Regions from separate parts of the Brenneria goodwinii genome, predicted to be linked through region 3. Evidence: predicted binding sites of a transcription regulator. Region 3 holds the regulator's gene; each other region holds the start of a gene.
What was found. Region 3 encodes ArgR, which controls arginine synthesis, uptake and breakdown. Its sites were predicted from a motif close to ANTGAATAAAAATACANT; they were not measured.
Positions count from the first base shown of each region.

Region 1: the regulator ArgR is predicted to act here: its motif matches at 933-950, upstream of argF (ornithine carbamoyltransferase).
Region 2: the regulator ArgR is predicted to act here: its motif matches at 1,345-1,362, upstream of argA (amino-acid N-acetyltransferase).
Region 4: the regulator ArgR is predicted to act here: its motif matches at 1,108-1,125, upstream of argE (acetylornithine deacetylase).

Region 1 is NZ_CP014137.1:3,713,989-3,716,195, forward strand. Features, by position in the region: gene ACN28R_RS16475 (GNAT family N-acetyltransferase) at 1-251, shown strand, start outside; gene rraB (ribonuclease E inhibitor RraB) at 395-820, opposite strand; gene argF (ornithine carbamoyltransferase) at 983-1,990, shown strand; gene ACN28R_RS16490 (NanQ anomerase/TabA/YiaL family protein) at 2,152-2,207, opposite strand, start outside.
Region 2 is NZ_CP014137.1:3,087,325-3,089,531, reverse strand. Features, by position in the region: gene argA (amino-acid N-acetyltransferase) at 1-1,313, opposite strand, end outside; gene amiC (N-acetylmuramoyl-L-alanine amidase AmiC) at 1,551-2,207, shown strand, end outside.
Region 3 is NZ_CP014137.1:3,548,502-3,550,708, reverse strand. Features, by position in the region: gene tsaD (tRNA (adenosine(37)-N6)-threonylcarbamoyltransferase complex transferase subunit TsaD) at 1-788, shown strand, start outside; gene argR (transcriptional regulator ArgR) at 882-1,352, opposite strand; gene mdh (malate dehydrogenase) at 1,813-2,207, shown strand, end outside.
Region 4 is NZ_CP014137.1:4,526,617-4,528,823, forward strand. Features, by position in the region: gene argE (acetylornithine deacetylase) at 1-1,061, opposite strand, end outside; partial or broken gene ACN28R_RS20050 (N-acetyl-gamma-glutamyl-phosphate reductase) at 1,252-1,502, shown strand; gene argB (acetylglutamate kinase) at 1,613-2,207, shown strand, end outside.

The DNA.
Region 1 (2,207 bases), 170 kb from region 3:
AAGATGTGTGTGAACTACAAAAGATGTATTTTTTACCGGTTCTGCGCGGCAAGGGGTTGGCCAGACAGTTAGCCTTACAGGCGCTGGACTTTGCCCGTCAGCACGGTTTTCGCCGTTGCTATCTGGAAACCACCAGCCATTTAACCAGCGCTATCCGCCTGTACCAGTCATTAGGGTTTGAACATATTCCCTATTCCATGGGCAATACCCGTCACACCGATTGTGAAGTGACCATGCTGAAAATGCTGTAGCCCGTTTATCTTCCCCTTGGAGGCGCTCAGGATCTTTGCGGGATCAACGGCAGAATCGGCAAGGTGGAATAAAAGGCGGGGAGTGAGGCGGGTCATCAGCCGTGGCGTTTTCACGGCCACGGCTTTGATGCGGAGCTTAATAATTAATGACGCTTACCATCATCATCTTCGTCATAGAAGTCTTCGTCGTTCGCTTCTTCGCCTTCCTCACCATCGGGATCTTCAAAGTAGGTGCCCCAACCGTCGTAGTTCACGCCATAGCGTTCGGCCAGCGTCAAAAGTTGTTCCACCTGAGCGTCGATCACTTCCGCATTCAATGACACTTCACTGATGGCATCACAGCACATCAACAAAATGCCGTCTTCCACTTCAAGCTCTTCCGCATCCGTCACTTCATAACCCAGTTTGAACGCTTCCACGGCGACTTTTTCCAGCACGTCGAACTGCTCGGCTGAGAAATGGTGCTCAATGGTATAAAGCGCATCCGGATCGCTGCCGTCATCCAGCAGTTCTTCGATGATCAGCCGTGTCTCTTCACGTTGTTCTTCCAGCAATTCGCGGTTTGCCATACCTCATTCCTCATTAACCGACGTAATATTCCGCCATTCTCCCACAGCCCTGCGGCCGTCTCCACCATAAAGTTTGATCCTGACACTTGAATTTGAATAATTACACATATAAAGTGAATTTTAATTCAATCATTGCGGCTGAGCCGCATGGAGATATGCGCCATGACATCATTTTATAAACGCCATTTTTTAAGATTAATGGATTTTACGCCCGTAGAAATTGCCACTCTTTTAGCCCTGTCGACGAAACTAAAAGCCGATAAAAAAAGCGGAAAAGAGATCCGCCATCTGCAAGGCAAGAACATCGCACTCATCTTCGAAAAAGATTCAACACGTACGCGTTGCTCTTTCGAAGTTGCTGCATACGATCAAGGGGCGCAGGTAACCTACCTGGCGCCGAGCGGAAGCCAAATCGGGCACAAAGAGTCCATCAAGGATACGGCGCGCGTTTTGGGAAAAATGTACGACGGCATCCAGTACCGCGGCTACGGCCAGCAGATCGTTGAAACGCTGGCGCAGTACGCCGGCGTCCCTGTCTGGAACGGTCTGACGGATGAATTTCATCCGACGCAGCTGCTGGCGGATCTGCTGACGATGCAGGAGCATTTACCGGCCAAGTCGCTGTCGGACATGAAGATGGCCTACGTGGGCGACGCCCGTAACAATATGGGCAATACCATGCTGGAAGCCGCCGCCTTAACCGGGCTGGATTTGCGTCTGGTCGCGCCCAAAGCCTGCTGGCCGGAAGAGGGACTGGTGGCGGAGTGCCAGGCCGCGGCCCAACAAACCGGCGGCAGCATCACCCTGACGGAAGATATTGCCGAGGGCGTGGCCGGCGTCGACTACATCTATACCGACGTGTGGGTCTCCATGGGCGAACCCAAAGAGGCCTGGCAGGAGCGCATTACTCTGCTGAAGCCTTATCAGGTCAACATGGCGATGATTGCCGCTACCGGTAATCCGCAGGTGAAATTCCTGCACTGCCTGCCGGCGTTTCATGACGACCAAACCACACTCGGCAAACAGATGGCCGAACAGTACGGCCTGCATGGCGGGATGGAAGTCACGGATGAAGTGTTTGAATCCGCGCACAGCATTGTGTTCGATCAGGCGGAAAACCGGATGCACACCATTAAAGCGGTGATGGTGGCGACGCTGAGTCAGGATTAATCAAGCGGTTGATCGCCATCTTCCCGTCATTCCCGCGCAGGCGGGAATCAGCCAATGGCTGTTTACGGTTTCAGCAGGAGTTCCCCGCCTACTGACACGGGAATGACGGGGATAGCTGGCGGGGATGACGGGGATAGTGGGTAGAGATGCTGAAAACGGCGCTACCGTACCAATGCCGCGTCAATCTTCACCACGGCTTTACGCACGCGCGCCGGTT
Region 2 (2,207 bases), 460 kb from region 3:
ACCAGAATTTTGGAACGGCGCTGGTAGTTATACAGCTCCTGTTTTTTCCTCGGCAGCATTTCCACTTCAGCGAGCAGGAATCCGCGTTCCTGAAACCAGTGGATGCTGTGAGTGGTCAGGACAAAAAGCTTTTTCAGCCCCTGCAGGCGGGCCTGCGCGGCGATCCTTTGCAGCAACATGTCGCCGCGTGACGAGCTGCGATAGTCCGGGTGCACCGCCACACACGCCATTTCACCGATGCTCTCTTCCGTAAACGGGTAAAGTGCGGCGCAGGCTATGGTCAGGTTATCGCGTACGATGACGGTGAATTTATCGATCTCCATTTCCAATTGCTCGCGGGAACGTCTGACCAGAATGCCTTGTTGTTCCAGTGGGCGAATCAGTTCCAGAATGCCGCCGATATCGTTAATCGTCGCGCGGCGAACCTGTTCGGCGCTTTCCATAACGATCTGCGTACCGATGCCGTCACGGGAAAACAGTTCCTGCAGCAAGGCGCCATCGACCTGATAACTCATCAGGTGGCTGCGGCGCACGCCGCTGCGGCAGGCTTTAACCGCGCCGCGCAGGAATCTGACCGTACCGGACTGGTAATCGCCTTCCTGTTCCAACGCTTCAATCCGTTTTTGGGCCTCATCCGGAAATAGTTCGGAAATGATTTTGCCGTTTTCATCCGTCACACCCTGTGAAGAACAGAAGCCAATCATTTTTTCCGCCCGGAGTTTGATCGCCAATTGGGTGGCGACCTCTTCGGACGTCAGATTAAAACTCTCTCCGGTGACGGAAACCGCTACGGGGCCCAGCAGCACAATCGCGCCGCTGTCTAGCTGACGGTGCAGGGCATCTTCGTCAATGCGGCGAATACGGCCGCTGTGGCAGTAGTCAACGCCGTCATCCACGCCGAGGGGCTGGGCGATAATAAAGTTCCCGCTGACGACGTTGATGTGCGCGCCCTGCAGCGGCGTATTATTCAGGCTCATGGACAGACGGGCGGTAATATCCAACTGCAGCATCCCGGCGGCCTGCTTAACCAGCTCCAGCGTCGTGCTGTCTGTGATACGGATGTTTTTATGGTAAACCGGCTCGTAATGATGCGTGGTCAGATTGCTATCGATCTGCGGACGGGCGCCATAAACCACCACCAGCTTAATGCCCAGGCTATGCAGTAGCCCGATATCATTGACGATGTTGGCGAAGTTTTCATGCTCGATGGCTTCTCCACCCAGCATGATGACAAAAGTTTTGCCACGGTGGGCATTGATATAGGGAACGGTGTGGCGAAAGCCCTCCACCAGTTCTGTACTACGCTCCTTCACTGCGACTCCTTTTGAATTTTTATTCGTAATTTTTGTATTTTTATTCTTTGCGAGGTAAAAGGCAAGGGGTATGTAATAAGCAAAGTCAATGCCGCCGCAATTTGCAAGAAGCGGGAAGAAAAAGCGTAAGAATGATTTTTGCATGACACCGGAGTAGAGATTAGTTAAAGTTTTTGACAATTTTGCGATTTCTGCTTCCCGTAGTTGGCAGTGGCACTGTAATCAGACCGGAGTTGCATGTCTTACTCGAATCACAATCCGACTCGGCGGCGTCTGCTGCAAAGCGCTGCGGCAACCTGGCTGTTAAGTGTAAGCGGCGTTGGCTTGGCCGCCGCGGCGCAGGTCATCGCCGTACGCGTATGGCCTTCTTCTTCCTATACCCGGGTAACGCTGGAGTCGAATCTTTCGCTTAAATATAAGCAGTTCATCCTCGGCAATCCGGATCGCCTGGTGGTGGATATTGAAAATATTCATCTCAACAGCGTCCTGAAGAATATTCCCAGTCAGTTTCATCAAAACGATCCGTTGATTAAAAATGCCAGAATCGGCCAGTTCGACAAGAATACGGTACGGTTGGTTCTTGAGCTAAAACAAGGGGTTGATGCCAAGCTCTTTACGCTCAATCCGGTCGCCGAATTCAAGCATCGCCTGGTGATGGATCTTTACCCGCAGGTTGGCCGTTATGATAACGAAGAGGATCCGCTGCTGGCGCTGTTGGAGGATTACAACAAGGGCGATCTGGAGCGGACATTACCGGCGGAGGCGCCGCAGGCAGGGAAGGCCGGGCGCGACCGCCCTCTGGTTATCATGCTGGATCCCGGCCACGGCGGTGAAGATCCGGGGGCGATTGGTAAAAATAAAACCCGCGAAAAAGATGTCGTGCTGCAAATCGCC
Region 3 (2,207 bases):
TCGCCTATACATCCGGCCCGGGCCTGGTGGGGGCGCTATTGGTCGGAGCAACCGTCGGCCGGGCGTTGGCGTTTGCCTGGAATGTCCCGGCCGTCGCGGTGCATCACATGGAAGGGCATCTGTTGGCGCCCATGCTGGAAGATAATCCTCCCGAATTTCCTTTCGTCGCACTGCTGGTTTCCGGTGGTCACACTCAGCTAATCAGCGTAACCGGTATTGGCGAGTATCGGTTGCTTGGGGAATCCATTGATGATGCCGCCGGCGAAGCGTTCGATAAAACGGCCAAATTACTGGGGCTGGATTACCCGGGTGGTCCGATGCTGTCAAAAATGGCTCAGGCCGGGAATGCCGCGCGGTTTACGTTCCCGCGCCCCATGACCGATCGCCCCGGGCTGGATTTCAGTTTCTCCGGTCTGAAAACGTTTGCCGCCAATACGATCCGCAACAGCGGCGGCGATGAACAAACGCGCGCGGATATTGCGCGCGCTTTCGAAGACGCCGTTGTGGATACGCTGGCGATTAAATGTCGCCGCGCGCTGGATGAAACCGGCTTCAAAAGGTTGGTTATGGCGGGGGGAGTAAGCGCCAATCGTACGCTGCGTCAACGTTTGGGAGAGATGATGACAAAACGAGGAGGCACGGTATTTTATGCCCGTCCCGAATTTTGCACCGACAACGGCGCCATGATTGCCTATGCGGGGGCGATTCGCCTGCAACAAGGGGAAACTCGGGATCTTGGCGTGACGGTGCGCCCGCGCTGGCCGTTGGCTGAATTACCGGCCATCTGAGCCGCTAATCACCGCTAATCCTCGTTACAGGTGATTTCTCGGCGTTTGTCCATATCAGGATGACGCCGAGCGTTTGTTATTGATGACTCAAAGCTAGAGCTCTTGTTCAAACAGCACCAGAATAGCTTCATAGAGTTGTTTAACGCTGAATCCTCTGGCGGGCGTGGTAAAGATAGTGTCATCGCCGGCGATGGTGCCCAGTATGCCTTCCGACTTGCCCAGCGAGTCGAGCAAGCGGGCAATCAGCTGAGCCGCGCCTGGGCTGGTGTGAATAACCACAACGGCGTCATTGAAGTCGACATCGCGCACCAGGTTTTTGAGCGGACTGGTGGTGGTGGGCACGCCCAGTTCCGCCGGCAGGCAGTAAACCATTTCCATTTTAGCGTTGCGCGTACGCACGGCGCCAAACTTGGTCAGCATGCGCGAGACTTTGGACTGATTGATGTTTTCAAATCCATCGTCTTGCAACGCTTGAACAATCTCACTTTGAGAGCTGAATTTTTCCTCTTTCAGCAGCGCTTTGAACGCTTTAACTAAGTCTTCTTGTTTTGTCGAATTACGCATTCTGCACCGGATTTATAGGGTTGATTAATCCGTGATTATGCAGATAAATGAATTTTTATGCAACCGTAATGCGTATATTCTCGCCAATGATGGTTTGTTGGTTATGTGAGAAAACACTTAAAAAAAGTTTGTGAATCATTGAGTCTGAAAAATGCGTTGCAAGTCACATAAAAGTGAATTAAATGTTATCAGAATGATGTTATTGAGATGTTTATGCTTGATATACTGTAGCTCTCCTATTCATCGGCCATAAATGAGTGCTACGTTACTGGCCTGAAGCCTACTAACTTTACTTACCTTTCTAATTAATAGCTGTTTATGGTTTATTATTATGGACATAGAGTATTCTCAGTCTTTAAGTATTATCCATAGACGGCAAATGAATACGCTCTATTTTTCTTTTTCTTTTATTAAATGAATTCACTGCACTCTTGTACTTTACGATAATAAGGAGTTTAGGATGAAAGTTGTAGTTCTTGGCGCAGCAGGCGGCATTGGTCAGGCCCTTGCTCTCCTCCTCAAAACCCAGCTTCCTTCAGGTTCAGAATTATCCCTATACGATATCGCGCCGGTAACACCGGGTGTTGCTGTCGATCTGAGCCATATTCCTACCGCGGTAAAAATCAAAGGTTACTGTGGTCCTGATGCAACTCCAGCTCTGGTCGGCGCGGACATTGTGTTGATATCTGCCGGCGTGGCTCGTAAACCGGGGATGGATCGTTCAGATTTGTTCAATGTTAATGCGGGTATCGTTCGTAATCTGGTTGAGCAAATCGCGAATACCTGTCCGAAAGCCTGCATCGGTATTATCACTAATCCGGTCAATACGACTGTCGCCATTGCGGCCGAAGTCCT
Region 4 (2,207 bases), 980 kb from region 3:
GCTTGCTCGATAGAGCCAGGGCCCAGAACCAGCGTCGGGCAGAGTTCTTGGATAAACGGCGCTTCGGTGCAGTAATTGACGACTTCCGTTTGCGTACCCAATAGTTTTTCCACTACCGCGACTAAACGATGGTCTGCCGGACATTCGTAACCGGGGATCGGCGGATGCAGTTCGCTGATGGTCAAACGGCCCGGCCAGCGCTGACTGACCGGCGCCAGCGTTTCCGACAGCACTCCGTTCAGGTCGCCGAGCGTCAGCCCCGGCAGCGGACGGATATCCATGTGCAGTTCACAGCAGGCGCAAATTCGGTTCGGCGCATCGCCGCCGTGGATATGGCCCAGATTCATGGTCGGATAGGGGATGGCGAACGCCGCATTGTGATAGCGCTCCTGCAACGTCTTGCGCAGCACCAGCAGATGGGAGATCGCATCGTGCATCAATTCGATAGCGTTAACGCCGCGCGACGGATCGCTGGAATGCCCGGATTGGCCCTGAATACGGATGGCGCTGGACATATGTCCTTTATGGGCGCGCACCGGGTGCAGCGATGTCGGTTCGCCGATAATGGCGCAGTCCGGTCTGACCTGGGTGGAGGCGGCAAAATATTTGGCGCCGGCCATGGTGGTCTCTTCATCCGCGGTGGCAAGAATATAAAGCGGTTTGGTCAGTTTGGTTGGGTCGATGTCGCGCAGCGTATCAACAATAAAGGCAAAGAAGCCTTTCATGTCGGCCGTTCCCAGGCCGTACAGCTTATTATCATGTTCGGTCAGCGTGAAGGGATCGCGCGTCCAGCGCCCGTCATCGAAAGGTACGGTGTCCGTATGTCCCGCCAGCAGTAAGCCGCCTTTGCCTTCCCCGATTCGGGCCAGCATATTGAATTTATTTCGGGTGCCGGGTACTGGCTGAACGTCGACGTGAAAGCCCAAATCCGTGAACCAGCCGGACAGCAGATTGATTAATGCCTGATTACTTTGATCGAGCGTACTGTCGGTCGCGCTGATGGACGGCGTTGCGATCAACGCCCGGTATAGCTCAATAAAAGGGGGTAAATTCATCTTCACAGTTGACAGCCTCTGGTTAGGATAGTATCAATATTCATGCATTTATTTTGAATAAAAATACAGTAACGCTAAGTGAAAGGAAACCTTAAGATACCTTTGGCGATGAATTCATCATGTCGCATAGCTTCGCGGATGAGCCGCGTTATGATGCCGCCCGTCCGTCGATGAGTAAGTAAGGTTCACCGATCTCATGCCGAATAGGTTGATTGCTGGCGCAGGCGGTTATTCCGGCGCTGAATTAGCGCGTTATCTTAACCGCCGCCCGCAAATGAACATAACCGCTTTAGCCGTTTCAACGCAAAGTGTAGATGCGGGAACATTGATTTGCGCTTCGCATCCGCGCTTGCAAGGCATTATCGACCGGCCGTGTGCGTCATCGATGGGGTTTTTCTGGCAATGAGTGACAAAGTCGGTCACGATCTGGCATCGGATTTACAGGCCCGTCGCCTGTCGATTGCCGCTGGCGCAATGTATGAATATTCGTTTGGATTTCCTGGAAACACAGTCTTTACTTTGATTACCATTTACCATTCTGAGGCGCGAAGAGAACAATGAATCCGTTAATTATCAAGCTAGGTGGCGTTTTACTGGATAGCGAAGAAGCGTTGGAACGCCTCTTTACGGCGCTGGTGACCTATCGCCGGCAACATCAGCGCCCGCTTGTGATTGTGCACGGCGGCGGATGCCTGGTTGACGATCTGATGAAAAAACTGTCGTTGCCGGTGGTGAAGAAAAACGGCCTGCGTGTGACTCCCGCCGATCAGATTGACATTATTACCGGCGCGTTGGCCGGCTCGGCGAATAAAACGCTGTTGTCGTGGGCGAAAAAGCACGGTATTAGCGCCGTCGGCCTGTGCCTGGCGGACGGCGGCAGCACCAAGGTAACGCAGTTGGACGAAGCGCTGGGCTATGTCGGCAGAGCCGAAGCGGGTTCTCCGGCGTTGCTGAACACGCTGTTATCCGCGGGATATCTGCCGGTCGTCAGCTCCATCGGCATGACCGAACAGGGCGATTTGATGAATGTGAACGCCGATCAGGCCGCCACGGCGCTGGCGGAAACGCTGGGGGCGGATTTAATTCTGCTTTCAGATGTGAGCGGTATTCTGGACGGGAAAGGTCAGCGCATTGCGGAAATGACGGCAGGAA